Regions from separate parts of the Flavimobilis soli genome, predicted to be linked through region 2. Evidence: riboswitches for the same ligand, from Rfam matches in the RefSeq annotation. Region 2 holds a riboswitch; each other region holds the start of a gene.

Region 1 (9,561 bases), 450 kb from region 2:
GGTGCCGCCCGGAGGAACGGATCAGCCCGCGTCGCGCGGAGGCAGCCCTGCCACGGACGCGACCTTCCACCCGAGGAAGGCCTTCTCGACCGTGATCGTCAGGCGCGCGGTCTGCTCGCTCAGCGCGGCGTCCGGGTGCTCCGGGTCCGTGACCTCGCGGAACGTCACGTCGTAGACGCCCGACGGCGAGCCGTCCGTCGCGCGTGTGACGACCTCCGCGCTCTCGAAGGCCAAGCCCTCGGCGGCGCCGCAGCCCTTGACCTCCCGGAAGCGGGCGACCTCCGGGGAGGACGGGTCGACGAGCATCCGATCCGTCGTCGGGCAGCCGCTCTTCGCGGGGTCCGCGGACCCGACGCCGCGCGGGGCCCGCAGGAACGCCGTGATGCGCTCGCCGGGGGTCGTGCGTTCGAGCGCGGGGAAGCGCTCGGCTGCTGCTTGGAAGGCCAGCGCACCGACGACCCACAGCACGATCGCCGCGACGATGCCCCTGAGGATCCGGCGACGGCGACGGTCCCACGCGCGGTCCCGCTCGTCCTCAGCCGCCTGCTGGGGCGTCGCGGGTCGGGCGGCCTTCCGTACTTTGTCCCCGAACCGCTCGGAGTCGGTCCACGCGGTGCCGTCCCACCAGCGTTCGCCTCCCTCCGGGTGCCGGTACCAGCCGGCAGGGCCGACGAGGACCTCGCCGCCGCCGTCGGGCGCGGTCACCGTCTTGCGGTGGGGCGGGTCCGGGAGCGGGGGTGGGGTCGTAGTCACACGCGGCAGCGTATCGGCCGGGCTCCAGACTTTCCTGGGGTGCGACCTGCGCTCCGACGCACGGCCAGCCCGGCGCGCTGACGCCCAGCACCCGTCGAGGGTGCCGGGCGCCGACGCTCGAGCGCGGAAGCGAGGCGCGCTCCCTGTCAGGCGCGGACGAGCGCGCCTCGTGCGGAACGCGTCGCCTCAACCAGGTGGGTCAGCGCAGGGACGACCTCCGCGTAACCGCGCGTCTTGAGGCCGCAGTCCGGGTTGATCCACAGCAGCCCCGGGTCGACGTCAGCCGCCGCGAGGCTGATCAGCTCTCCGAGCTCGTCGACCGACGGCACCCGCGGCGAGTGGATGTCGTACACACCCGGCCCGACGCCGCGGCCGAAGCCCGCGTCGCGCAGTTCACCGAGTACCTCCATGCGCGAGCGCGCCGCCTCGATCGACGTGACGTCAGCGTCGAGCGCGTCGATCGCCCCGATGACCTCGCCGAACTCGGAGTAGCACAGGTGCGTGTGCACCTGCGTGTCCGCACGGACGCCCGACGTCGCGAGCCGGAACGACGCCACAGACCAGTCCAGGTAGGCGGCCTGGTCCGCGCGCCGCAGGGGCAGCAGCTCACGCAGCGCAGGCTCGTCCACCTGGATGATCGCGACCCCCGCCGCCTCGAGGTCCGCGAGCTCGTCGCGCAGCGCGAGCCCGATCTGCGTGGCGGTGTCCGCGAGAGGGAGGTCGTCGCGCACGAACGACCACGCCATGATCGTCACCGGGCCCGTGAGCATTCCCTTGACCGGCTTGGGCGTGAGCGACTGCGCGAACCGCGTCCAGCGGACCGTCATCGGGGCGGGCCGTGAGACGTCGCCCCACAGGATCGACGGACGCGTGCAGCGCGTGCCGTACGACTGCACCCAGCCGTTGCGCGTCACCGCGAAGCCGTCGAGCAGCTCGGCGAAGTACTGCACCATGTCGTTGCGCTCAGGCTCGCCGTGCACGAGCACGTCGAGCCCTATCTCCTCCTGCAGCGCGATCACGCGCGCGATCTCGGCCTCCATGGCGGCGTCGTACTGCGCGTCGTCCAGCTCGCCGCGCGCGTGCGCGGCCCGGGCGACGCGGATGTCCGTCGTCTGCGGGAAGGAGCCGATCGTCGTCGTCGGCAGCGGCGGCAGCCCGAGGCGCGCCGCCTGGGTGTCGCGGCGCTCGGCCGCGGAACCGCGCTCGAGGTCCGACGGCGCGACCCCGGCCGTGCGGGCGCGCACCGCCTCGACGCGGACGCCGGCTGCGGTCGCGCGGGCGGCGAGAGCGGCGCTCGCGGCGGCGATCTCTGTCTCGACGGCATCGCGGCCCTCGACCAGGCCGCGTGCGAGCGTGACGACCTCGAGGACCTTCTCGTCGGCGAACGCGAGCCACGAGCGAAGGCCCGCGTCGAGCTGCGGCTCGGCGGCGGTCGTGTGCGGGACGTGGAACAGCGACGTCGACGTCCCGACCGTCACCCGGGCGCCGAGCGTGGTGAGCTTCTCCACCTGCGCGAGCCGCGCGCCGAGGTCGGCGCGCCACACGTTGTGCCCGTCGACGACGCCCGCGACGAGCGTCTTGCGCGCAAGCCCGGCCACGACGTCGGCGGGCCGGACCTGCTCGGCCGGCGAGTCCGTCAGTCCCGGCGTGAGTCCGTCAGTTCCAGCTGACTCAGTCGCGCTGGAGGTGACGGACTCGCTGGAGGTGACGGACTCGCTGGAAGGGGCGGGGAGGGCGGCCGGGCTGGGCAACGCGCCCTTGACCAGGTCGAAGGCCACGGCCTCGACGTCCGACGCCGCGACGACCGGGAGGTTGTCGCCGAGGTCCCCGTAGGGGGCCGCGAGCAGGATCGCCGGGCGCTGCGCGCCCACGGCGAGGTCGGACGCGAGCGCGCGGTACGCGTCCGTCACCGCCGTGCGCACCCGCTCGCCGGGCACGTCGAGCGTGTCCGTCACGAGGGCCGGCTCGTCGAGCTGGACCCACGGCGCACCTGCGGCCGCGAGGCGGCCGAGGAGCTCCGCGTACACGGGCAGCAGGTCGGCGAGCCGGTCGAGCGGGCGGAACCCTGCCGGGGCGTCGTCGCTCGGCTTGCTGAGCAGCAAGAACGTCACAGGCCCGACGACGACGGGCCGGGTCACGACGCCCGCCTCGCGAGCCTCGACGTACTCCGCGACGATCCGGTCGCTCACGAGCCGCAGCTCCGTCTCGGGACCGATCTCCGGGACGAGGTAGTGGTAGTTCGAGTCGAACCACTTCGTCATCTCGAGCGGCGCGACCTCGTCGTCGCCGCGGGCGAGCGCGAAGTACGCGGCGAGGTCGAGCGAGCCGTCCGCGGCGCGCAGGTGCGCGAACCGGGGCGGCACCGCCCCGACCGTCGCGACGACGTCGAGCACCTGGTCGTAGAACGAGAACGACGACGGCACGGCGGCCGGCTCGGTCAGGCCGAGCGCGACGAGGTGGTCGCGCGTGCGAGCCCGGAGCTCGGCGGCCTGCTGCTCGAGCTGGGACGCGCTGACGCGGCCCGCCCAGAACGACTCGACCGCGCGCTTGAGCTCGCGGTTCGGACCGATGCGCGGGTAGCCGAGGACAGTCGCCGCCGGGAATGCGAAGTTTGTGCCCTGGACGAGGGCAGGGCTGTGCTGCTGGTTGGTCATGGTGCGTCTCTCTTCGGGGTCAGTCGACGGCGACGGTGTCGCTCGTCGAGCTCAGCTGTGCGTGTGCTGCCCCGACCCACGGCCCGCTGGCCAGGTCTGGCTCCGCCAGCCCGGCCGGAGCCGGGCCCGTGGAACCGCCGCCGAGGTGGACACCCTCGAGCAGGTCAAGTGCTGGGCGTGACTTGTTGAACGTATAGATGTGGAGGCCAGGGGCGCCGGCCTCGAGGACGGCCGAGACGAGTCCCGCCGACGCCTCGATGCCGCGCCTGTGGCGCGCCTCGTCGTCGGGCAAGGACTCGAGCTCGCGGACGAGCGCCGACGGTGCGGGCACCCCCGTGAGCTCCTCGACGCGCCGCAGGCGCGCCGGGTCGGTCGTGGGCAGGACACCCGCGAGGATCGGGATGGTGACGCCTGCCGCGCGGGCGGACTCGACGAACGACAGGTACGTGTCCGCCTCGTAGAAGAGCTGGGTGATCGCGAAGCTCGCACCCGCCTCCTGCTTCGCGAGGAGGTGCTCGACCTCCTGTGCGGGCGTGGTCCCGGCGGCGCGGTTGCCGCCCGGGAAGGTCGCGACGGCGATCGTCAGCGGTCGCGCTGCGCCGCGCAGGGCAGACGCCGCGCTGCGGTCGCAGCGGTTCGCCTCGACCTCGCGCAGGAGGGCGACGAGCTCGATCGACGAGTGCACGCCGTCGGACGGCGGGCGCCAGTCGGGCTGGTCGCGCGGCGGGTCGCCGCGCAGGGCGAGGAACGAGCGCACGCCCGAGGCGAGGAACTCGTCGATGACCTCGGCGACGTGTGGGCGCGTCGCACCGACGCACGTGAGGTGTGCGATCGGCAGGACTGGCGTCTGCCGGGCGAGGGTGGTGACGACGGCGCGGGTCGTCGCGCGGTCCGTGCCCGCCGCGCCGTAGGTGACCGACATGAAGTCGGGGCGGGCCGTGAGGAGCTGGCGCACCGTCGTCCAGAACTTGGGCGCGGCGTCGGGGTTGCGCGGGGGCATCAGCTCGAACGACACGGTCGGGCGGACCGACGAGTCGACGATGTCGGCGATGCTCATGAAGCCTCCATAGGTACGTCCATCGAACCTGGCTTTAGCACCCGCACCCTCAGGAGGCTTCCGTAGTGGGGGGTTGCTGCGGCGTCGACGAGCCAGGACTCTCGACCGCTCTGGATGGTTGTGACTCGAGGTTAGGGCCGCGAGTCACGGCCCCCAAGAGGTGTCCGCATGGCGAGATCGAGTGTCCATGGTTGCCGCAGGCCCCCATCTGCGACGGATCGCCCGGATGCACACGTCACGTGTGCATCCGGGCGATCGGTGTGACGGGCGGCCTGTGCCCCCAATGACGGATCGCCCGTGTGCACATCAGAAGTGTGCACACGGGCGATCGGTCGGCCCGGGCGTCGGGCTCAGCGGCGACGCGGCTCGCCCGGCGGGAACTCGCCGTCGTCCGAGCCGTCGTCAGCCTGGAAGATGAGGTTCGACAGCTCGCGCTGCACCTCGGCGATTCGCGGCACGTCGTAGAGCATGACGCCGGCCTTCTCGGTCGCGTCCGACACGACGATCGTCCCGCAGCCCAGCAGACGGTCGAGCAGGTCGCGCTCGTACGTGAAGTCGTTGATGCGGAACAGCGGGATGTCGCGGCCCACGCGCGTGATGATGCCCTCGCGGGTGATCAGGCGCTTGTTCGTGAACGTATAGCTCGAGTGCCGCCACCGCAGGTACGGCACCAGCACCCACGTCACGAGCGTGACGATCGCGACCGCACCGACGGCGACCAGGACCCACTGCTTCGCGTCGTTCTCCGGGAACCACACGAGCGCAGCGACGAAAGCCGCCACGACCAGCAGGAACAGCAGAAACGGCTTGAAGAGCGCCTTGGGGTGCGTCCGGGTCGTCAGGACCACGAACTCGCCGTTGCCGAGGGTCTTGTCGATGCTCATGGCGGCATCCTTCCACGCGAAGGCCCTGCTGGGCAGGGCCTCCCTCCTGCCGCGCGCCGACCGCGCTGCCGCGCCGCCCGTGGTCAGGACCGCCAGGGCACCTGCGGCGACCGGTGGAACGCGACGCCGTCGCGCACCCACCGCTCGCCGTGCGCGGCGAGCGACTCGAGGAACGTTCCCGTGTCGCGCGGCGACCCCCACGCGACGGACGCGACGGCGGGCAGGCGCGGGAGGAGCATCGTCGTGACGTCGTCCCACGTCCGCAGGGTCTCCGTCCACAGGCACGCCTCGACGCCCTCGATCTTGTCCGCGGGCACCCCCGGGAGCACGCTCGCGGGCTCCCACTCGTAGGCGTCGCGCACCTCGACCGTGCCCGCCCAGGTCAGGCCGAGCTCCTGGCTCTCGTCGTGCTTGAGGTCGAGGTAGGCGTGCGGCGCGGGGGACGCGACGAACCGGACGTCGCGCTCGCGGGCGAGGTCGGCGAGGTGGCTCGTGTCGATGTCGTACGTCCAGAACTGCAGGAGCGTGCCGGCCGGGAGCTGCACGGGGGCGGCCTCCTGCCACATGACGAGCTGCTTGCCGTGCTCCGCGACGACGATGCCGAGCCGCTCCACGAACGCCGCGTACTCCTCGGCCGTGAGCGTGTGCGCCTCGTCGCCGCCGAGGTGCAGGCGCGGGCCGCGGGTGTGGCGCGCGAGCGTGCCGACGACGTCGTCCACGAAGGACCACGTCTCGGCGGACGTCAGGTGGACGTTCGAGAAGCCGACCTCGATGCCGGCGTACGGCTCGCGCGGCTCGCCGTCCGGGCTGATCTCGGGATAGGCCACCTGGGCGGCGTGGGTGTGGCCAGGCATGTCGATCTCGGGGACGACGGTGATGTGCCGCGCTGCGGCGTAGTCCTGCAGGTGCTCGTACTCGGCGAGGGTGAGGTAGCCGCCCGGGCCGCCGTCGACGTCGTTCGCGGACGCGCGCTCGAGAAGCAGCGGACGCCCCTCGATCTCGAGGCGCCAGCCCTGGTCGTCGCTCAGGTGCAGGTGCAGCTGGTTGAGCCGGTAGGTCGCGGCGAGGTCGACGAGCCGTTCGATGTCGGGGACGCCGAAGAAGTGGCGCGCGACGTCGAAGGAGATCCCGCGCAGCGGGTACGTCGGGGCGTCCTCGCACGCGTAGGCGGGGATCGTCGTGATGCCGGCGTCGTGCCGCGAGTCGGCGAGGAGCTGGAGCAGGACCTGCACGGCGTAGAACGCGCCCGCGGCGTCGCCTGCGCGGAGGTGCCAGCCGGCGTCGGACAGGTCGAGGGCATAGCCCTCGCTCGGGAGGGTCGCGTCGAGCGATGCGGTCGCGGGGGTCGCGGCGCTGCCCGACGGCGCGACGAGCGGGCCCACCGTCCGTGCGTCGCGGAGCGCGTGGGCGGCGTTCGGCGCCCAGGGCTCGAGCGCGACGGCGAGCGCGGCGAGCGTGCGCGGGTCGACGACGGTCGTCCCGCGGTCGGGGTGCACGGTGCGGGGGGCGGGGATGACGGCTGGCGACGTCGGCATGGGTCCATCCTTGCTCGTCGGGAGGTCCGGGAGCGGGAGCTGGCCGGACATCTGGGCGACCGATCCCTCTGCTGCACACGTGAGGTGTGCGGTGGGGCGATTTGTCAGGGGGGGGAGGCTGGGTCGTGAGGGTTCAGGCCGACAGATCGCCTTGATGCACACGTGAGGTGTGCATCCGAGCGAAGTGTCAGCGGGTCGGGCTGGTGGCTGGGCGGTGGGGCGAGTGGCTGGCGACGGATCGCTCTGGTGCACAGATCACGAGTGCACGGGGGCTATCGGTCGGGGGGCGGGCCGGGTCGGTGCAACAGGGGCGATGTTCTCGAAGGTCACGATTTGGTCGCGGGGAGCGAGACCTCTTGACCGAACTAAGTAAGTAAACTGTACTAACTACATGGCCAGGACGACACCCCTCACCGACGCCCGCCGCGGGACCACCCGCATCGCCGCGCCAGCCGCGAAGATCCTCCCGGGCGACGCACGCCTGCACCACCGCGCGCTCGTCCTGCAGAACCTCGCGGACCACGGACCGCTGTCCCGCGCCGACCTCGCCCGCCTCACCGGCCTCACCCGCGTGACGATGTCCGACGTCGTCGCCGGGCTCCTCGAGGACGACCTCCTCGTCGACCTCGGGCCCCGCCCCGGCACCCGCATGGGCAAGCCCGCCACCCTCGTCGGCATTAACCCCACCGGCGCCTACGTCGCGAGCCTCGACCTCTCCGGCGAGCACGCCCTGCGCGGCGCCGTCGTCGACCTCGCCGGCACGATCGTCGTCCAGCACGACCTCGAGCTCGGCGAGGACCGCGGCGAGGACGCCGTCGACCGCACGATCGAGCTCGCCCGCCGCCTCCTCGCGGACGCGCCCGGCACCGTCCTCGGGCTCGGCGTCGGCACCCCCGGCGTGGTCGACGCCGAGGGCGTCGTCCGCAACGCCCCCAACCTCAGGTGGTCGCGCCTGCCCCTGCGCGACCGCCTGGCCGACGCGCTCGGCATCGCCGTCCACGTCGCCAACGACGCTGACACCGCCGCCCTCGCCGAGGACTCGACCGGTCGCACCGGCGGCGCGGGGCTCCTCTTCGTCGAGATTGGCCGCGGCCTCGGCGCCGGCATCCTCCTCGACGGTCACCTCCTGCGCGGCCCCCTCGGGACCGCGGGCGAGATCGGTCACGTGACCGTCGACCCGGACGGCCCGGAGTGCTCGTGCGGCCGCCGCGGCTGCCTCGAGTCGTTCCTCGCCGTCCCCCGCCTGCGCGCGGAGATCGCCGACCTCACGCCCGCCGGGGCGAGCGAGGCGCTCGCCGCCGCAGGCCGTCGTCTCGGGCTCGTCCTCGCCCCCGTCGTCCAGGCCCTCGGCCTGCACGACGTCGTCCTGTCCGGGCCCGAAGACCTCGTCGACGGCGCCCTGCGCGAGTCGACCGCCAGCACCCTCGTCGCGCACACCCGCCCCTTCGGCGAGGACGAGGTGCACGTCCGCATGTCCGCCCTCGGGCACGACGGCGTCCTCACCGGCGCCGCCGCGCTCGTCCTCGACGGCGAGCTGGGCCTCGCCTGAAGCCAAAGCCCACCCCCTCGCACGACCTTCACGACAGCCCCAGGCCGCACGCGGCCGAACCGGAAGGAAGATCAATGAAGATCCGCAAGATCGCGTTGCTCGGCGCCGCCGCAGCGCTTGCGCTCACCGGCTGCTCCACTGACGGGTCCACGACGGACCCGACGGCGGCCGCCCCGTCCGACACCGCCTCCGCTCCCGCAGAGGACCGCAGCATCACGCTCTGGCTCGCGGACCAGGAGAAGGACGTCGCTCCCGCGCTGCCCGAGTACCTCAAGAAGGAGTTCGCGGCCGCGACCGGCGCGACCCTCAACATCGAGTTCATCGGCTGGGGCGAGCTGCTGCCGCGCCTGTCGACCGCGCTGTCCAACCCCGACCAGACGCCCGACGTCGTCGAGATCGGCAACACGCAGGCACCGACGTTCACGACCGTCGGCGCCTTCTCCGACCTGACCGACAAGCTCGACGAGCTCGCGGGCGGCGACACGATCGTCCCGCAGGGCTTCGTCGACGCCGGCAGCGTCGACGGCAAGGTCTACGCCGTGCCCTACTACTGGGGCTCGCGCTACGTCTTCTACGACAAGAGCGCGTTCAAGGACGCCGGCATCGAGGTCCCGAAGACCCTCGCCGACTTCGGCGACGCCGCGAAGAAGCTCACGACCGACGAGAAGAGCGGCTTCTGGCTGCCCGGCCAGGACTGGCGCAACGGCATCTCGTGGCTCTTCGCCAACGGCGGCGACATCGCCGTCAACGAAGGCGGAAAGTGGGTCGGCAAGCTCTCCTCGCCCGAGAGCCAGAAGGCCCTCGCGCAGGTCAAGGACCTGTTCGAGAACGCGACGCACGCACCGAAGGACGGCGAGGACGCCGAGGCGTGGACGCCGTTCAACAACGGTGACACCGCGATGTTCATGGCCCCGAGCTGGGCGCGCTGGTCGGTGACCGAGGACCTCGCCGAGAACCTCGGCGCGTTCGCCCTCCCGGGTGTCGACGGCGGCACCGCCCCCGTCTTCGCGGGCGGCTCGAACATGGGCATCTCGAAGGCGTCGAAGAACCAGGACCTCGCGTTCGAGCTTCTCAAGGTCGTCTACTCCGACGGCTACCAGAAGGTCCTCGCCGAGAACGGCATGGGCCC
Region 2 (9,561 bases):
GGCCGTCGGCATCCGCAGGAGCGCGCGCGTGACCTCCTCCGAGAAGACGGCGCCCGTCGGGTTCGAGTACGTCGGCACGGTCCACATGCCCTTGATCGTCGGGTCCTGCGCGACGAGCCTCGTGACGGCCTCGACGTCGGGCCCGTCCTCGTTCAGCGGGACCGGGATCATCTCGAAGCCGAGGTGCTCGGTGATCGCGAAGTGGCGGTCGTAGCCGGGCACGGGCGCGAGCCAGCGGACCTTCTCCTCCTTGCCCCAGGGGCGCGGGGAGTCGGGCGTGCCGTAGAGGGTCGCGAACACGATGAGGTCGTGCATGATCTCGAGGCTCGCGTTGTTGCCCGCGACGAGGTTCTCGACGGGGATCGACAGCAGCTCGGAGAAGATCGTCCGCAGCTCGGTGAGCCCCTGCGTGCCACCGTAGTTGCGCGTGTCGAGGCCGGTGCCGTCGCGGAAGTCCTCGCCCGGCAGGGTGAGCATCTCGTTCGAGAGGTCGAGCTGCGCCGGCGCGGGCTTGCCGCGCGTGAGGTCCAGGCTGAGGTTCTTCGCCTTCAGGTCCGCGTACGCGGCCGTGAGGCGCGCGCGCTCCGCGGCCAGCTCGTCGGGGCTCATGGACTCGAACGCTGTGGACATCGCTGACGCCTCTCACCGGCCTGGCCGGGTGGTCGTGTCGTGGTGTGCGGCCGCCGGGCGGGGCGCCGGGCGACCACGTCCGATCCTAGGGGACCGCGACCGTCTCGTGGGGGGAGGTTCAGCGCGCGACGAACCACGCGAACGCGCTGAGCACGACGGCGGCCGCCGGCATCATCCACACGACCGCGTCGACGCGCGGTGCGGGTCGCTCTGCGCCCGGCAGGAGGACGGGGTCGCCCGCACCGAGGGCGCGCGCCTGGACGACGACGCCTGCCGCGAGCAGGGCGACGGCGGCGATGATGCCGACCCACGGGTCGACGTCGGCCACGGGCGACTCCCAGAGCAGCATGGGCAGGACGCTCGCGCTGGCCAGGAGGCCAGCGCCGATGCTCCACGGCCAGGGCCGTGCGAGCACGTGGCGCAGCAGCTGGTCGTGCCACGTCGCGACGGCGGCGAGGACCGCGAGGGTGACAGCGAGGGTCGTCACGGCGCCGGCGGTGATCGGCAGGCGTCCGCCGGTCGCGAGCGTGCCGACGGCCTGCGGCGCGAGGAGCAGACCGGCGATCTGCAGGCCGCTGCCGACGAGGGTGCGACGCACGCCCGCCTCGTCGGGCTCGCTCGGCAGGTCGAGGCTGTCCGCGTACCCGGTCGGGTCGCCGAACGCCTCGAGGGCGGTCTCGCCCGAGTCGGCGCAGTGCGCGTCGACCTCCGCGAGGGCGTCGCCGATGCGGTCGCCGGGGACGTCACGCAGCCGGAGCCGGACGACGAAGTCGTCGACCCAGGCGGCGTCGAGGTGGGGTGCGAGGGACGTCGGGTCGGGGGCGTGTGCCATCAGAGCACCTCCGGGGTCGGGTCCGGTCGGTCCGCCGCAGGCGCGAGGATCGAGCGGGTCGTCGTCGTGAACTGCTCCCAGCGGGCGGTCGCGTCCGCGAGCGCGGTGCGGCCTGCCTCGGTGAGCTCGTAGAACTTGCGCCCGGGGCCGCCCGCGCCGGCGCGCCACTCGACGGTGACGTAGCCGGAGGACTCCATGCGCCCGAGGAGCGGGTAGAGGGTGCCGCCCTTCAGGCGGCCGAGGCCGAGGTCGGCGAGGCGCTCGGCGATCGCGTAGCCGTACGTGGGGCCGTCGGCGAGGACGCGCAGCACGCACGGCTCGAGGACGCCACGGAGCCACTCGGCGGGCCATGCGTTCTCGGACATGACTAGAACGTATCGCTACCTAGTCAGACTGTCTACCTACCAGCTCGAGGGGCCGTGCCGTCCGGTCAGCGCCCCGCGCGGCGCTCCACCAGGACGTTCACGCCGCCCAGCACGAGCAGCAGCCCCGCAGCCGCGAGCGGCAGCCACATCGCCGCGGGCGCGCCCACGCGCTCCGCGACCTGGCCCGTCAGCGCCGACGCGAGCGCCTGCGCGAGGCTCAGCGCCGCCGTCGCGAGCGTCATCGTCGTCGCCGCACGCCCGACCGGGCTGCGGTCCGACGCCATGCTCAGCAGCGTCACGAGCACCGGGCCCACACCCATGCCCATGAGCAGCAGTGCGACCGTCGGGCGCGCCGACACCCCGAGCTGCGCGTAGAACGCAGCCGACGCCGCGATCACGACCGCGAAGCCCACCCAGCGCCACCGCGCGACGAACGCGCGCGGCAGCGCCGCCGCCCCGAGCGCGAGCGTCGCGGACGTCAGACCCATCGCGCCGTACAGCAGGCCGGCGTCGTCCGCGCGACCCTGCGCACCCATGTGCGCGGTGAGCGACGTCAGCGTCGCCCCGAAGAAAAGACCGACCGCGAAGGCTCCCGCGACGACGACGAGCACGCGGGCGCGGACGACCTCGCGCAGCGGGGCGCGCTCGGCGTCGTGCGCCGCGTGCGCCCGGACCGCGCCCGTCGGGTGCAGCGCGAAGGCGACGACCGCCGTCAGGCTCAGCGCGGCCGCGGTGACGAGCGGCAGCCACGGCGCGATCCACGCCGCGAGCAGGCCGACGAGCACGGGCCCGACGACGAACGCCGTCTCGTCGACGGCCGACTCGTACGACATGACCCGCGCGAACGCCTTGACCCGGCGGTTCGGCGCGAGGCGCTCGCCCACGAGCGTCACGAGGCGCGTCCGCGACAGCGGCGCGACCTGCGGGACAGTCGCACCCGCGAGGAACGAGCACGCGACGACGGCCCAGCTCGGCACGCCCTGCCCGACGGCGAACGCGAGAGCGAGCACCGCGACGACGTTCGCGAGAGCGACCGCGGGAAGGACCGTGCGCTGTCCGCGGCGGTCGACCGTCGCCCCGACGACCGGCCCGGCGATCACGACGCCGACGCCGACCGCACCCGCGGCGAGGCCGCCGAGGGCGACCGACCCGGTCATCGCGACGACGTACGTGAGGACGCCGACGACGACCATCGCGAACGGGAGACGCGCGACGAAGGCGAGGGGATAGTAGCCGAGGCCGGTCGCGGCGATCAGGGTGGGGACGTGCTCGGTGCCGGCCGCGGTGGCGTCGGGGCGCGCGGGCGTGACGATGCTCAACTCAAGTGCTCCTAGAAAGGTCTGGCTGGTGCCGCCTTGCTACGAGGAGCAGGTGATGCACGCCGTGGGTGGGCCCGTGCCGCGGTGGCGACGGGCTCACGCTCGATCGGGTGCCGATGGGCACCGTCGTCGACGTTAGCACGCACGTACCAGAACGCGCCCGGCTTGTGAGCGACCCCACCCACCAGCGCAGACAGCCCCTCCGGCTGCGGTGTGGCGCCCCACTGACGCCGCCCGCCGCCGCGGGGCCCTTCCCGGACGCGCCCGGTGCGAGCTCGCCCGACCGATCGCTGCGTGGCACGCCACAGGTGTGCACCAGGGCGGTCCGTCGCTCACCCGTCCCGACCGATCGCTCCGTTGCACGCCACAGGTGTGCACCAGGGCGATCCGTCGCTCCCCCGTCCCGACCAATCGCTCCGTTGCACGCCACAGGTGTGCACCAGGGCGATCCGTCGCTCCCCCGTCCCGACCAATCGCTCCGTTGCACGCCACAGGTGTGCACCAGGGCGATCCGTGGGGGCCCCTGGACACGACGACGCCCCGCCCGGAGAGGACCGGGCGGGGCGTCGGACGAGCGAGGTCAGACGCCGGCGAGGGCCTCCACGCCCGACGGCGTGAGCGCGAGGGACTCGCGCAGCGTCGCCCCCGGGTACTCGCGGCGGAACAGGCCGCTCGCCCGGAGCGCCGGCACGACGCCGTCGACCAGGCCCGCGACGTCCGCGACGAGGGACGACGGCGTCACGACGAAACCGTCGACGGCGCCCGCCGCGAACCAGGCCTCCGCGAGCTCGGCGAGGTCGAGCGGCGTGCCCACGTGGATGAGCGAGTCGGAGTGCTGCGCGACGACGTCGGTCCCCTCGAACGCGTCGAGCAGCTCGACGCGCGCCTGCGCGCTCTCCGCGTCGGGACCCGTGACGGCGTAGACGTCGACGAGCGCGAGGACGTCGTCGGCCGAGCGGCCGGCCTCGACGGCGATCGTGCGGGCCCGACGGCGCTGCTCGAGCGCCGAGTCCAGGTCCGTCGCCGCGATGCGCAGGACGTCCGCGTGGCGGGCAGCGCGCTCGAGCTGCGCATCCGTGCGGACGCGCACGACGGTCGGCGCGACCGACGAGACCGCTCGCGTCACCGCCGTCACGGCACGGTCGGGCGCGCTGCCGTCGACCTGCCAGCCGGCGCGGCCGCCGGACACGCGGCTGATCGTCTGCAGCGCGGTCGCGACGTGCTCCGGGTCGGTCGCCTCGGGCGAGATCGTCGCGACGAGGCCGACGCCGCGCGTCGTCTTGCCGAGGCGTGACGCGACGACCGCCGCGTCGAGGCGGCCGCGCAGCAGCCCGACGGTCTCGGGCTGGAGGCGGAAGGTGTCGTCGATCGCGACGAAGTCGAGCGTGCCGCGCTGCGCCGCGGCGACGAGGTCGGCGAGCCGCTCGGCGTCGAACGCGCTCGCGAACGACGCGACGGGGACGCGGCTCGTGACGCGGCGGGCGCCGGCGCTCGTGAGGTCGATGCCCAGGTGGATCTGACGGTCGGTGGTGCTGGTGCGGGTGGTGCTCGAGGTCATGGCTTTCGCTCTCTGCGTGACGGCGGCGCGCAGCACCGACCCCACGGACTCACGTCGTCGTGTGGGACGGTGCGCAGCGTGCGCCGAGGTGACTGCAACGGCCGGGGGCTCTGAGAGCCGGCATCGGCGGTGTCCGGTGAAGGACGGTCAGGCGCCGTCGTCCGCGCCCGGGGCGCGGCGGCGGTCGCCGGCAGAAGGTCCGCGCTGGGCGGACCTCAGCGGGTCAGTCGCGGTGACAACAGGCGACGGACCCGCAGGGCATACAGGCCATACACATCACCGGGGCGAGCGAGATCGACGCGGGGGTGCGAAGCCGTCCTGCCATCATCGTGCGTGTCTCCTGTCCGAACCGCTCTCGCGGCTGCGCTCTTGCACCGAGGGTCGGTGCCAGGTCCTCACCCGGAGCACCCCACCGCGCGGGAGGGTTGCTGACCAGCGAGCCGGGGCTTGTCGCTGGTACTCGTGACCTTGTCCTGTCGAGTCCTTCCAGAGCCTGGCTTTTCACCCTGCGTTCCGGAATTACTGCGCAATCTAGGCGGGGCTTCCAGGGGTGTCAACAGGTGTCCACGCCTGGATCACTGGGCGGGCACGGACCGGGTGCGAGGATTGGCCCGTGCCCGCACCCGACCTCCTCGACGTCCTCCTCGCCGGGGGTCGTCGTGCCGAGAGCGCGACGCACATCGCCCACCTGCTCGCCCGCGAGGGCGTCCACGCGGACTGGCCTCGGTGGGCGGACCCGGCGCTCGTCGCCGGGTACCGCGCGCTCGGCGTCGAGCGTCCGTGGCGCCACCAGGTCGAGGCGGCCGACGCCGCGTGGCACGGACGGCACACCGCGCTCGGCACGTCGACCGGGTCGGGCAAGTCCCTCGCCTTCTGGCTCCCGGCCCTGACGTCCGTCCGGGCCGACAGCCTGGCCGCCGCCGAGGGCACCGCCGCGTTCAGCCGCATCGAGAACGTCCGCTCCCGCGGCTCGGTGCTCTACCTCTGCCCGACGAAGGCCCTCGCCGCGGACCAGCTCAGCGGCGTCGAACGCCTCCTGCGCGCCGCCGACGTGCGCGACCTGCGCGTCGCGACGTGCGACGGCGACACACCGTTCACCGAGCGCCGCTGGGTCCAGGACCACGCCGACGCCGTCCTGACCAACCCCGACTTCCTGCACTTCTCGATGCTCCCCGGCCACGCCCGCTGGGTGCGGTTCCTGCGGTCGCTGCGCTACGTCGTCGTCGACGAGGGGCACGCGTTCCGCGGCGTGTTCGGGGCGCACGTCTCGCTCGTGCTGCGCCGGCTCAAGCGGCTGTGCCAGCACTACTCGGGCGGGCCCGGCCCCGTCTTCCTCGTCGCGTCCGCGACGACCGCCGAGCCCGCGCGCAGCGCCGCGCGCCTCGTCGGCGTCGACGAGAGCGACGTCGTCGCCGTCACCGCAGACACCGCGCCGTCGGGCACGCGCACGTTCGTGCTGTGGGAGCCGCCCGAGCTCCCACCCGTCGACTCCGGGCTCGAGGGCTTCCAGGTCGTCGCGCCGTCCGGCGTCGGGCCCGACGGCGCGACCACCGGCACCGACGAGTGGTGGGTCGAGACGCCCGAGGTCGAGGAGCGCCCGCGGCGGTCCGCGACCGCCGAGGCCGCCGACCTCCTCGCCGACCTCACGTGCGCGGGCGCCCGCAGCCTCGCCTTCACCCGGTCGCGCCGCGGCGCCGAGTCCGTCGCGCTCAGCGCCCAGCGCGCCCTGCGCGAGGTGGACCCCGCGCTGCAGCACTCCGTCGCCGCGTACCGCGGCGGGTACCTCCCCGAGGAGCGGCGCGCGCTCGAGAGCGCCATCCGCACAGGTGCGCTGCGCGCCCTCGCGACGACGAACGCGCTCGAGCTCGGCGTCGACATCTCCGGGCTCGACACCGTCCTCATCGTCGGATGGCCCGGCACCCGCATGTCGATCTGGCAGCAGGCCGGCCGCGCCGGACGCGCGGGGGCCGACGGTCTCGTCGTCTTCGTCGCCCGCGAGGACCCGCTCGACACGTACCTCGTGCACCACCCCGAGGCGATCCTCGACGCACCGCTCGAGGCGACCGTCTTCGACCCCGGCAACCCGCACGTCCTCGCGCCCCACCTGTGCGCGGCCGCAGCCGAGCGGCCGCTACGCCCCGACGAGCTCGACACGTTCGGTGCGCACGCGGCCGAGGTGCTCGACGTCCTCACCGCACGCGGGGCGCTGCGCCGCCGCCCGACCGGCTGGTTCTGGACGCACCCCGAGCCCGCGTCGCAGCTCACCGACCTGCGCGGCACAGGGGGGCAGCCCGTCCGCGTCGTCGAGGCCGCGACGGGCCGCATGCTCGGCACGATCGACCAGCCCGCCGCGGACGGCTCGGTGCACGACGGCGCGGTGTACGTGCACCAGGGCGCGACGTTCGTCGTCGACCACCTCGACCTGACCGACCACGTCGCGCTCGTGCGACGCCGCGACGTCGACTACGGCACGTGGTCGCACGACGTGACGACGATCGCCGTGCAGAACACCTTGCGGTCCCGGACCTGGGACTCGGGACCCGCGCCCGTGACGTGGGGCGTCGGCGAGGTCGACGTGACGACGCAGGTCATCAGCTTCACGAAGCGTCGGCTGCCCGGGCTGGAGGTCGTCGGCTCGCAAGAGCTCGACCTGCCGCCGCGCACCCTGTCGACCGTCGCCGTGTGGTGGACCGCGCCCGCCGCCGTCCTCGAGGCCGCCGGGCTCACCGCCGAGACCGTCCCCGGCGCGCTGCACGCCGCCGAGCACGCGTCGATCGGCCTGCTGCCGCTCCTCGCGACGTGCGACCGCTGGGACCTCGGCGGCGTCTCGACCGCGCTGCACGTCGACACCGAGCACGCGACCGTCTTCGTGTACGACGCCTACCCCGGCGGCGCCGGCTTCGCGGAGCGCGGCTACGAGCTCGGCGCGACCTGGCTGCGCGCGACCCGCGAAGCGATCGCCGCGTGCCCGTGCGCGAGCGGCTGCCCCGCGTGCGTGCAGTCGCCCAAGTGCGGCTCGCAGAACAACCCGCTCGAGAAGGACGCCGCGGTGCGGCTGCTCGACGTCGTCCTCGCCTGCACCCCCACGCCCCGGGTCGTGCGCGACGGTGAGGGCGCCGAGGGCGACCTCGACCCGGGCCGCGGCCGCATCCGCCGACCGCGTCCTGGCACGCCCCAGCCCTGAGCCCGTCACCCCCTGGTCCCAGCGCCGAGTCCGCCACTCCCGGCCCGACTCCGTCAGTCGGGGCTGACGGACTCGCTTCCGGACCACACGCTGCGACACAGCCCGGTGGTGGCCGCGCGTCTGGGCGTCACAGCGATAGTGTTCGCGCAGCCGAGGACCGCTCGGCACGTCGCAGGGGGGAGGATCCAGGCAATGCACCAGGTCAGGCCAGCAATCATCGTCGGGCCGAGGAGGGCGAGCAGAGCGACGCTCGCCCTGCTGGTCTTCATCGTCATCCTGCTCGCCGGGTCGCTCACCATGGCTCTCGGCGCGTTCGCGGCACCGGACGCGACGTCCGAGATCACAGGAGTCGCGCCCGAGCTCGCCAAGTCCGCGCTCGGGCTCGAGAGCGTCACCGTCTCCGACCGGATGATCTTCGTCGCGTCCTCGGTCGTCTTCGCGGTCGCCCTCTGGGGCACGTACATCTCTTGGCGCACAACGAGCCACCGCTACGGCTTCGTCGAGCAGGAGGTCGTCCCGACAGGGCTTCGGATCGTCCGGCGCCGGGCCTGGGGGCGCACACGGTCGCTCGTCGTGGGCCTGGGAGGCCAGCTCGACATCGACGCGGGGCTCACGCTCTCCAGGCGTGGTGGTCTGGAACGGCGATACCGCTTCACGTTCTCCTCTGGAGCGGACTCGTTCTCGTTCGACGCACCGATCTACATCGAGAAGCTGTCCATGGCGCCGCTCGACAAGATCGCCGACCAGCTCGGGATCACCCTGAACGTCACCGACGCTGCCGAGGAGATGCAGCGCGACACCTCGACGTCGCCGACCGACCTGCTCGGAAGGTCCTGAGCGGCACCCTCACGTCCTGAGCGCGGGTGCTGATCCCGCGGGGCCCACGTGGGGCTGCGCGCAGCCGAGCGCGGCTGAGGGCTGCGGTGGGCACGGCGTCGTGAGCCGCTAGCCGCGGTCGCGGACCGGCTCGGCGACCGACTGCGACGTCGGCTCCACGGCCGGAAACAGGGCGCGGAGCACCTTGTGCTTGCGTGCGCCGTCGGCCCTACCCCGACGCGGCTACCTCGACCCGGGCCGCAGGCGCATCCGCCAACCGCGTCCTGGCGCGTCCCGACCTTGAGCCCGTCACTCCCAGCCGAACCGGTCGCCCCCCCTGGGCCCAGCGCCGAGTCCGTCACTCCCGGCCCGACTCCGTCAGTCGGGGCTGACGGACTCGAGCCGGTACTGACGGACTCGCGAGCGGCCGCGCGCATCGGTGGCCGCAGCGCCCGACGGCGGCCGCGGGCCACGCACGACGGCGCGGTAGTCTTCGCACAGCCGGTCCAGACCAGCCGGCGCAGACCAGCCGGCGCAGACCAGCCGGCGCAGACCGGCCGTCGGACGCAGGGGGGCGCAGTCGTGCACCAGATCAGGCCCGGGATCGTCTTCACGGCGAGGGGGCCGAGGCGGGCGCTGTGGTTCCTGCTGTTCTTCGCCCTGCTGGCCCTCGGTTGGAGCCTGTCGAAGACGTACGGCGCGTTCACGGGGCCGTCGGAGCTCCTCGAGAGCACGAGCAGGGTCGCCCGCTGGACGGGGTGGGAGCTGCGACTCCCCACGCGCCTCGTCTACCCGGTCGGCGTGGTCGCGAGCGCGATCGGCCTGAGATGCCTCTACGTCGCGCTGCGCACAGGCAC
Region 3 (9,561 bases), 130 kb from region 2:
AACTCGACGACGGTCGCGGTGGCGCCGAGGTCCTGCAGGGCGGACGCGGCCTCGAGCCCGAGGACGCCACCGCCGACGACGGCGCCGCGCAGCGGCCGGTCGAGCGTGGTCGCGCGGTCAGTGACCCAGGCCCGAAGCCCGACGACGTCGTCCATCGTGCGGTAGCTGAAGACACCAGTGAGGTCGGTGCCCTCGGTACGGGGCGTCCAGGCCCAGGAGCCGGTCGCCAGGACGAGCGTGTCGTACTCGAACGTCTCGCCGGAGCGCGTCGTGACGGACTGGGCGTCCCGGTCGATCGACGCGACGGCGTCGCCCGTGCGCAGCGTGACGTGCGGGTCGTCCCAGACGCTCGGGGCCATCGCGAGCTGCTCGGGGGAGCGTCCGCCGAAGAACTCGGAGAGGTGGACACGGTCGTACGGCAGGTGCGCCTCGTCGCCGAGCACGGTCGCTGACCAGGTCGCCTCGCCGGGGGCGCGGGAGACGAGCTGCTCCACGAGCCGGTGGGCGACCATGCCCGCGCCGACGACGACGATGCGCCCGGGGGAGGCGGGGGCGTTCTGCTCGGACATGGCGGGCCTTCTGCTCGGCGGTCTCTCGTCGTCGTCAGTCTCGCCGTCGATCTGCGCGCAATGGTGGGACCTTTGGACGGGCGGCGCCGTGAAAATCACCCCTGGGCGGGCGGTCGTCCGCGGCGTACGGTGGTGCCATGAGCGACGAGACGGTGGTGCCTGAGCCTGAGCGCGCTGCGGCGCGCTTCGCGGAGCTGCCCGAGCGGATCGACCCGGACAGCTACGTCGAGGGTGTCGACGTGTCAGACGTGCCTGACCCCGAGTTCGGTCGCGACCCGAACAAGGAGTGGATGCTCAAGTACGTCTGAGGCCGCCGGCGTCCGCCGGTCGCCACGAGGCGCGTCGCGCGACGCAGGGCTGTCCGCGCGAGGTAGGGGCGTGCGCGCGACGTAGGGGCGTGCACGCGACGTAGGGCCGTGCAGACCCCTGTCTCGCGTGCGCGCCCCTACCTCGACGCCGCCGACGCCTGCCGCGTCACGCCTTGAGGGCCTGCTCGACGTCGTCGAGCAGGTCGAGCGGGTCCTCCAGCCCGATGCTCAGCCGCACCGTCGACTCCGCCATGCCGACCGCTGCGCGGCCCTCGGGGCCGAGCTTGCGGTGCGTCGTCGTCGCCGGGTGCGTGATGAGGCTCTTCGCGTCGCCGAGGTTGTTGGAGATGTCCACGACGCGCAGCGCGTCGAGGAAACGGAACGTACGCTCCTTGACCTGGTCCGGCGATGCCGAGCCCGGCACCTCGAGGTCGAACGTGACGACGGTGCCGCCGCCCGTCTGCTGGGCCCGTGCGAGCGCCACCTGCGGGTGCGAGTCGAGGAACGGGTAGTAGACCCGACCGATGCCCGGCAGGGACTCGAGCGCCGTCGCGACCTGGAGTGCGGCGTCGGACTGGGCGCGGACGCGCAGCGAGAGCGTCTCGAGGCCTTTGAGCAGCACCCACGCGTTGAACGGGGAGAGCGACGGGCCGGTGTGGCGGACCATCGTCTGCACGGGCCCGTCGATGTAGTCGGCGCTGCCGAGGATCGCGCCGCCGAGCACGCGGCCCTGCCCGTCGATGTGCTTCGTCGCGGAGTACACGACGACGTCGGCGCCCAGCTCGAGCGGTTTCTGCAGGACGGGCGTCGCGAAGACGTTGTCGACGACGACGGTCGCCCCCGCGCGGTGCGCGAGGTCGGCGACGGCGCGCACGTCGATGATGTCCTGCATCGGGTTCGACGGCGTCTCGAAGAAGACGACGTCCGCGGGCGTCGCGAGCGCCTCCTCCCACTGGGAGAGGACGTGCCCGTCGACGTAGTCGGTGTGCACGCCCCAGCGGGCGAAGATCTCGTCGAAGATCGTCAGGCTCGACCCGAAGAGCGCGCGGGCGGCGACGATCCGGGAGCCCTGTCCGACGATCGCGGCGAGCGCCGTGAAGACGGCGGACATGCCGGTCGCGGTCGCGTAGCAGCCCTCGGCGCCCTCGATGAGGCGCAGCCGCTGCTCGAAGGTGTGGACGGTCGGGTTGCCGTAGCGGGAGTAGATGAAGCGGTCGGCCTCACCCTTGAAGGCGGCCTCGCACTCGGCGGCGGAGCCGTACACGTATCCCTGCGTCAGGTAGATGGGCTCGCTCGTCTCGTGGAACCCGGAGCGCTCGATGCCGCCGCGGACCGAGACGGTCGCGGGACGCCAGGATGCGGGGACCTCACGGGGCCCCGCGGTCACCGGGCGGCCTCGTCGATCGTGGTGGTCGGGAGACCGGCGTTGCGCCAGCCGTCGATCGTGCGGGCGCCGGTCGCGTCCTGGGCGCCCTCGAAGCCCTGGAGGACGTTGCGGGCGTCGGCCCAGCCGGCGGCCGTCGCGGCCTGGGCGGCGGCGACCGAGCGGACACCGGAGCGGCACAGGAACAGGACGGTCGCGTCCTTCGCGACGCCTGCGGCCTCGAGCTGGGCGAGGAACTCGGTGTTGGGTCCCCAGGCGGTGTTCCACTCGACGAACCGCGCGGCCGTGCGGGCGGCGCTCGTGTCGGGGACGCCGATCGTGCGCCACTCGTCCTGCGTGCGGACGTCGACGAGGATCGCGTCGGGTGTCGTGGTGATCAGCTCCCACGCGGCCTCGGGGGTGACGTCTCCTGCGTAGCTCATGGCGTTCTCCGTTCGCATCGAACGTGGCGGTAGCACCCTCGTCCTGCTGGGGGGTTGCTGCGGCGTCGTCGTGCCACGTCACTCGGCCGCTCTGGATGGTGAGGGGATCGTACCCTCCCGGCAGGGGTGCTGCCGAGGCCGTTGCGAATGGCGAGATTCCGCGGTTCCCGAGCGCGGGTCTCAGAAACTGGCATCGCGTCTCAGATGTTGACGCGCCTCCAGGGGCGGTGGCACGATGTCCGCACGGTCATGAGTGCCAGCGCAAAACCCCGGTTTGCTGGCCGGCAACCCTCCTCTCGCGGCGGGGTGCCCCGGGTGACGACCAGGCTGCGGTCGACCGACCGCGGCAAGCGCGGGCGCACAGCGCCCAGTCTCTGAAGGGCCCTGCCATGTCGATCGCCAGCACCACCTGTCCTGAGAACCGCACCGACGTGACGGACGAGCCCGCGCTCCTGCCCGTCGTCGGCCGCGACACCCTCGTCCCGCTCGTCGACGGACGTAACGTCACCTACGCGAACCTCGACGTCGCCGCGTCCGCACCCGCCCTCGAGTCCGTCGCCGCGCGCGTCGCGCAGGCGCTCCCGCTCTACGCGAGCGTCCACCGCGGCGCCGGCTACCTGTCCCAGGTCTCGACCGCGCTCTACGAGGCGTCCCGCCGCACCATCGGCGCGTTCGTCGGGGCACGCGAGCACGACGTCACGATCATCACGCGCAACACGACCGACTCGCTCAACCTCCTCGCGGGCTGCGTGCCCGCGACGGTCGGGGAGGGGCGCGTGCTCGTCCTCGACGTCGAGCACCATGCGAACCTCCTGCCCTGGGCCGCCGCGCCCGGCGGCGCCGCGGTCCTCGCGGGAGCGTCGAGCGTCGCCGCGACGCTCGACGCGCTGCGCGCCGAGCTCGCCGCCCGCCCGTACGCGCTCGTCGCTGTCACGGGCGCGTCCAACGTGACGGGCGAGGCCCTGCCGGTCGCCGACGTCGTCACGCTCGCCCACGCCGCAGGGGCGCGCGTCGTGCTCGACGGCGCACAGCTCGTCCCGCACCGCGGCGTCGACATCGCCGCGCTCGACGTCGACTACGTCGGCTTCTCCGGTCACAAGACCTACGCGCCGTACGGCGCGGGCGCGCTCGTCGGCCGCCGCGACTGGCTCGACGCCGGCACGCCGCACCTCGCGGGCGGCGGCGCGGTCCGCGCCGTCACCCACTCCGAGCCCGACGTCCCGGCGGCCGGCGCCGCGTCGGCGACATGGGCGCTCGCGCCCGCCCGCCACGAGGCCGGCTCGCCCAACGTCATCGGCGCGGTCGCGCTCGCGGCCGCGTGCGAGGAGCTCGCCGCGCTCGACCCCGCCGCGCTGCACGCGCACGAGGCGCGCCTGCGCGCCCGGCTCGTCGAGGGGCTCTCCCAGATCCCGGGCGTCGAGGTGCTGCGCGCGTGGGACGACGCCGTCGACCCGGTGGGCGTCGTGACGTTCGTCGTCGAGGGGCACGACCCCGGCCTCGTCGCCGCCTACCTGTCGGCAGAGCACGGCATCGGCGTGCGTGACGGGAAGTTCTGCGCGCACCCGCTCCTCGCCCGCCTGGGCCACCGGTACGGCGCGGTGCGCGCGAGCGTCGGTGTGGGGACGACCGGCGAGCACGTCGAGCGGCTGGTCACGGCCCTCGCGAGCTATGTCCGCGAGGGCACCCGGGCCGACTACGCGGTGCAGGACGGGTGCTGGGTCGTCCGCGACGACCGGCGCCCCCTCCCGGACGTCTCCGGGCTGTCCGGTCTGGTCGCGACGGCGGCCGTCGCGAACGTCGCGCTCGCGGGCGGGTGCGGCGCTCCGTCCGAGGCGTGAACGCGGCGTCCGTCAAGGGTGTTTCCGGGGCGGTTCCCGGGCCGTCCGTCGAGGTGATGTGAGTCGCAAGGTTCCCGAGGTGAGGGGCGGAAAACCGCCACTCGCGAAGGGTGGTCGCCTGGCGTTCGCCCACAGGTCACACGGCAGGTGTTGGCGGTGTCCCTGACGCGTGTTTTCATTCTCGCGTGGAGCACGACATCACCCTCTCGGGGCACGGTTTTCGCCTCGAGCCGCTGACGCACAAGCACGTCGGCGACCTTGCTGCCATGGTCGATCCCGACCTGTGGGCAGGCATGGCCACACCTATGCCGGTGGGCGAGGTCGGGCTGATGAACTACATCGAGGACTCGCAGGCTCTCGAGGGCTGCTACGCGTTCGCGGTCGTCGACGAGGTGAGCAACGAGGTGCGTGGCTCGACGGCGCTCGTCGACCACCAGGGCGCCGCTCGTCGCGTCGAGATCGGCCGGACGTTCTACGACCGCGCCGTCTGGGGTCGCGTCGTCAACCCGGTCTGCAAGTTCCTCCTCCTCGAGCACTCCTTCGAGCGTCTCAGGGTGCACCGCGTCCAGCTCCGCGCCGACGCCCGCAACGTCCGCTCGCTCGCCGCGATCGAGCGGCTCGGCGCGACCCGCGAGGGCACGCTGCGCGGCTTCCGCGACGGCCAGGACGGGTCGCGCGTCGACTCGGTCGTCTTCTCGATCCTCGCCCCCGAGTGGCCCGTCGTACGCGAGGGCCTGCTCGCGCGGATCGACCCGCTGCGCGCGATCGCCGGTCTGGGCGGCCCCGACGCGACCGCGCTCCTCGACGCGAACGGCCCCACGCCGCTCGCCGCCGTCGGCGCGTCCGTCCCCGAGCTGGGCATGGCCGAGGAGCCGAGCCTGGAGCTGGCCGGTGACCAGCCGCCCCTCGGTGCACGTCGAGGGCGCGCGCCCCGCGGACGCCTCGCGCGCCGCCGTCGCCTGCGCTGACCGAGGCGAGGCCGGCCACGGACGGGCCGTGACAAATCTCGAGCCGCGACCGCGCCGCGCGACCTAGTGTGGGCGGATGGAAAAGCTCGTCCTGTCAGGTCACGGAGTCCGGCTCGAACCCCTCGAGAAGCGACACGCTCACGACCTGAGCGGCCTCGTCGACGCGGGGATGTGGCACGGCATGACCGTGCCGCTGCCTGACACTGCTGACGCGATGGTCGCCCACCTCGAACGGCTGGCGGCCGGCGGAGCCGTCGCGTTCGCCGTCGTCGACGCGACCGCGGGAACGGTCGCGGGCGTGACGGCGTTCTACGACGTCGCGCACGACGTCAGGCGCGTCGAGATCGGGCACACGTTCTACGGCCGTCGCTGGTGGGGGACGCACGTGAACCCGGCCGCGAAGCTGCTCCTGCTCTCGCAGGCGTTCGACGTGTGGGGGATGGAGCGCGTCGCGCTCCGGGCCGACGTCCGCAACACCCGCTCGCTCGCCGCGATCCGACGCCTCGGCGCGCAGCCTGAGGGCGTGCTGCGGAGCCACCGGGTGGCCTTCGACGGCACGCGCTCGGACACGGCGTACTTCTCGATCCTGCGTTCGGAGTGGCCGGCGGCCCGCGCCGGTCTCACGGCCCGGCTCGCTGAGCTGGACGCACCGACCGCGCCCACGGTGCCGGTGCGCTACGTGCCGCAGGGCGAGGCCGCGGCGCGCTGACGACACGACAGAAGGGGTGCTGGACCATCGAGGTCCGGCACCCCTTCGGAGCCGTGCGCTGGGCCCGTCAGATCCTGGTGACCGTCCCGGTCAGGTGGGTCTTGCCGCTGCGCGGGCTGCGCGCCGCGTACTCGAAGGAGCCGGACTGCGGCTCGGTGATCTCGACGGACACCGTGCCGGGCAGCAGGACGGGCTTGGCGAACTCGACCGTCCAGTCGTAGGTGTCGCCGCGGCGCGGCCCGACGTCGGACAGCGCCCGCGCGGCCGTGTACATGCCGTGCGCGATCGCCCGCGGGAACCCGAAGGCCTTCGCCGAGAGCGCCGACATGTGGATCGGGTTCCGGTCGCCTGACACGGCGCCGTACTCCCGACCGACGCCAGCAGGCAGCTTCCACACGACCGACCCGACGGGCGCGCCGCTGTCCCGCCCTGCTCCGTGGCTGCCCGTCCCGCCGCCGTCACGCTCCGCCCCTTCGTCGACGTAGGGGTCTGCACTCGAGGTAGGGCCCTGGGAGGCCCTGTCTCGCGTCGAAGCCCCTACCTCGGCGTCAGGAGAGCCGTCGGCGCGGTCGGTACGGTCGGCGCCGCCCGGCGCCCGACCGCCCGCGTGCTTCGCGAGGTACGTCGACACGCCGCGCCACGCGACCTCGCCGTCGACCGAGACCTCCGCGACGACGTCGAGCTGACTGCCGCGACGGTGCGGACGCAGGTCCTGTGTCCACGCCGTCACCTCGAGCTCGTCACCGACCGTGACAGGGCGCAGGAGCGACGCCGAGTTGGCGACGTGCACCATGCCGAGCAGCGGCAGCGGGAAGTCGTCGCGGACCATGACCGCCGTCGCGACCGGGAACGCGAGCACGTGCAGGTACCCCGACGGCAGGGCGTCGGCTCCGGGCTCGCGCAGCAGGTGCTGGTACGTCGTCAGGTGGTCGACGTCGACGCGGAGCCCGTTCGCGCGGTACGCGACGGGCGGGAGGGCCGGGGGTCCGCCGCCCCCGCGGCGGACCCCCGGCAGCCTCGTGCGCGCCGAGCCGGCGGCGCCGCGCAGGTACAGCCCGCCGAGCCCGGGCACGTCGGCGAGGGCCTGCACCCTCGTGCCGGACGGCGGGCCCGCGATCGTCCGGGACCGTGGCGCGGTCATGTCAGGCCCCCACCAGGTTCTGCCCGCAGACGCGCAGCACCTGGCCGTTGACGGCCCCGCCTGCGGGCGACGCGAGGAACGCGATCGCCTCGGCGACGTCGGACGGGTCACCGCCCTGCTGCAACGAGTTGAGGCGCTTGGCGACCTCGCGCGTCGCGAACGGGATCCGCGCCGTCATCTCCGTGACGATGAAGCCCGGCGCGACCGCGTTGACGGTCCCGGTGCCGCCGCTGGCCGCCGCGAGGAGCGGCGCGGTCGCACGCACCATGCCGATGACGCCAGCCTTCGACGCGCCGTAGTTCGTCTGCCCGCGGTTGCCCGCGATGCCCGACGTCGACGCGAGCGACACGATGCGCGGCGCGTCGCGGAAGTGCTCGGACGCGAGCAGCTGCTCGTTGATCCGGAGCTGCGCGGCGAGGTTGACCGCGAGCACCGACTCCCACGTCTCGGGCTTCATGTTCGCGAGCAGCTTGTCGCGCGTGATGCCCGCGTTGTGCACGACGACGTGCAGCCCGCCGTGCCGCGCGATCGCGTGCTCGATGATGCGGCTGCCCGCGTCGGGCGCGGTGATGTCGAGCTGGAGCGCGGTGCCGCGCACCTCGTTCGCGACCTTGGCGAGGTGCTCGCCCGCGGCCGGCACGTCGACGAGGACGAGCGCCGCGCCGTCGCGCGCGAGGGTGCGCGCGATCGCGGCACCGATGCCGCGGGCGGCGCCCGTGACGACGGCGACGCGGCCGGCGAGCGGCCGCTCCTCGTCGGAGGTGGTGACGTCGGCGAGGACGGGCGCGTCGCCGATCGTGAGGAGCTGGCCGTCGACGAACGACGACCGCGCGGACAGGAAGAAGCGCAGCGCGGCAAGGACGCCGTCGTCGGCCGGAGTCGTGGACTCGTGCGCGAGCACGAGGCCGTTGGCCGTCGCGCCGCCGCGCATCTCCTTGCCGAGCGACCGCACGAAACCGTCGACGGCCTGGCGGGCCGCTGCCGCGGTGGGCGTCGTCGCGCCCGACGCGGCGCGCGAGATCGTCACGACACGGCCGCCACGGGCCATCTGCTTGAGCGCGGGGGAGAGCGGCAGGACGTGCTCGCCGAGCTGGCTCGCGTCGTCGACCTCCGAGAGCACGACGACGACGGCGCCCCAGCGGGCGGTGCCCGTCGAGGGGGAGCGGTGCACCTCGAGGTCCCAGCCGAGCAGTGCGGACGCGACGGCGTCGGTCTGGTCGGTGTCCGGGCCGAGCACGAGCACGGGACCAGGCACGAGCGCCGCGCCCGGCTTGTACCGGCGCAGCGGCGCAGGCTGCGGCAGGCCGAGCTTCTTGGCGACGGTCCCGCCGAAGCCGCCGTTGACGAGGTCGATGTACTTGTCGCTCATCAGTTGCCTCCCTCGGCGGGGACGGACTCGAGGATCGCGGCGACGCCGAGGCCGCCGGCCGCGCACACCGTGATGAGCGCGCGGGCGGGCGTGCCGTGCTCGCGCTGGTGCTCGGCGAGCTGCTTGGCGGTCTGGGCGACGATCCGGCCGCCGGTCGCGGCGAACGGGTGGCCCGCGGCGAGCGAGGAGCCGTTGACGTTGATCCGGTCAGGGTCGATCGTGCCGAGCGCGCCGTCGAGGCCGAGCTCGGTGCGGCAGTACTCGTCGTCGGCCCAGGCGGCCTGCGTCGTCAGCAGGACGGACGCGAACGCCTCGTGGATCTCCACGTAGTCGAAGTCCTCCAGGCGCAGCCCGTTGCGCTTGAGCAGGCGCGCCGCGGCGTGGACCGGAGCCATGAGCAGGCCCTCGTGGCCGTGCACGAAGTCGACCGCTGCGGTCTCGGCGTCGACGAAGCGCGCGAGCAGCGGGAGGTTGCGCTCCTGCGCCCACTCGCGCGACCCGAGCAGGACGGCGGACGCGCCGTCGGACAGCGGCGTCGAGTTGCCCGCGGTCATCGTCGCGGGGGTGGGTAGGCGCTTGCCGAAGACGGGCGAGAGCTTCGCGAGCTTCTCGGCGGACGTCTCGGGACGCAGGATCTGGTCCCGCACGAGCCCGCGGTACGGGGTGACGAGGTCGTCCTGGAAGCCGCGCTCGTACGAGGCGGCGAGGTTGTGGTGCGAGCGCAGGGCGACCTCGTCCTGGGCCTCGCGGGTGACTCCCCAGCGGGCGGTCGTGATCGCCTGGTGCTCACCCATCGACAGGCCCGTGCGCGGCTCGTCGGTCCGCGGTGCGTCGGGCGCGAGATCCTTGGGGC

What was found. A riboswitch is a leader RNA that binds a small molecule or an ion and turns the genes downstream of it on or off. The one in region 2 is predicted to bind S-adenosylmethionine.
Region 1: linked by a shared signal. The riboswitch ahead of ATL41_RS07825 (methylenetetrahydrofolate reductase) and the one ahead of ATL41_RS09855 (LLM class oxidoreductase) in region 2 are both predicted to bind S-adenosylmethionine.
Region 3: linked by a shared signal. The riboswitch ahead of ATL41_RS09235 (aminotransferase class V-fold PLP-dependent enzyme) and the one ahead of ATL41_RS09855 (LLM class oxidoreductase) in region 2 are both predicted to bind S-adenosylmethionine.

Annotation. Positions count from the first base shown of each region.
Region 1 covers NZ_PDJH01000001.1:1,712,567-1,722,127, reverse strand. Annotated here, with positions in the region: gene ATL41_RS07835 (DUF2510 domain-containing protein) at 22-753, opposite strand; gene metE (5-methyltetrahydropteroyltriglutamate--homocysteine S-methyltransferase) at 900-3,407, opposite strand; gene ATL41_RS07825 (methylenetetrahydrofolate reductase) at 3,427-4,464, opposite strand; SAM riboswitch class I at 4,481-4,585, opposite strand; gene ATL41_RS07820 (PH domain-containing protein) at 4,815-5,348, opposite strand; gene ATL41_RS07815 (family 20 glycosylhydrolase) at 5,432-6,883, opposite strand; gene ATL41_RS07810 (ROK family protein) at 7,275-8,432, shown strand; gene ATL41_RS07805 (extracellular solute-binding protein) at 8,507-9,561, shown strand, end outside.
Region 2 covers NZ_PDJH01000001.1:2,164,304-2,173,864, reverse strand. Annotated here, with positions in the region: gene ATL41_RS09875 (aspartate aminotransferase type Ic) at 1-630, opposite strand, end outside; gene ATL41_RS09870 (HAAS signaling domain-containing protein) at 749-1,462, opposite strand; gene ATL41_RS09865 (PadR family transcriptional regulator) at 1,462-1,827, opposite strand; gene ATL41_RS09860 (MFS transporter) at 1,893-3,146, opposite strand; gene ATL41_RS09855 (LLM class oxidoreductase) at 3,727-4,704, opposite strand; SAM riboswitch class IV at 5,065-5,172, opposite strand; gene ATL41_RS09850 (DEAD/DEAH box helicase) at 5,318-7,888, shown strand; gene ATL41_RS09845 (hypothetical protein) at 8,081-8,725, shown strand; gene ATL41_RS09840 (hypothetical protein) at 9,287-9,561, shown strand, end outside.
Region 3 covers NZ_PDJH01000001.1:2,030,942-2,040,502, forward strand. Annotated here, with positions in the region: gene nirB (nitrite reductase large subunit NirB) at 1-569, opposite strand, end outside; gene ATL41_RS09220 (heme biosynthesis protein HemY) at 707-877, shown strand; gene ATL41_RS09225 (O-succinylhomoserine sulfhydrylase) at 1,044-2,264, opposite strand; gene ATL41_RS09230 (rhodanese-like domain-containing protein) at 2,261-2,683, opposite strand; SAM riboswitch class I at 2,695-2,785, opposite strand; SAM riboswitch class IV at 2,929-3,042, shown strand; gene ATL41_RS09235 (aminotransferase class V-fold PLP-dependent enzyme) at 3,073-4,521, shown strand; gene ATL41_RS09240 (GNAT family N-acetyltransferase) at 4,707-5,489, shown strand; gene ATL41_RS09245 (GNAT family N-acetyltransferase) at 5,566-6,198, shown strand; gene ATL41_RS09250 (MaoC/PaaZ C-terminal domain-containing protein) at 6,266-7,339, opposite strand; gene ATL41_RS09255 (3-oxoacyl-ACP reductase) at 7,341-8,708, opposite strand; gene ATL41_RS09260 (acetyl-CoA C-acetyltransferase) at 8,708-9,561, opposite strand, start outside.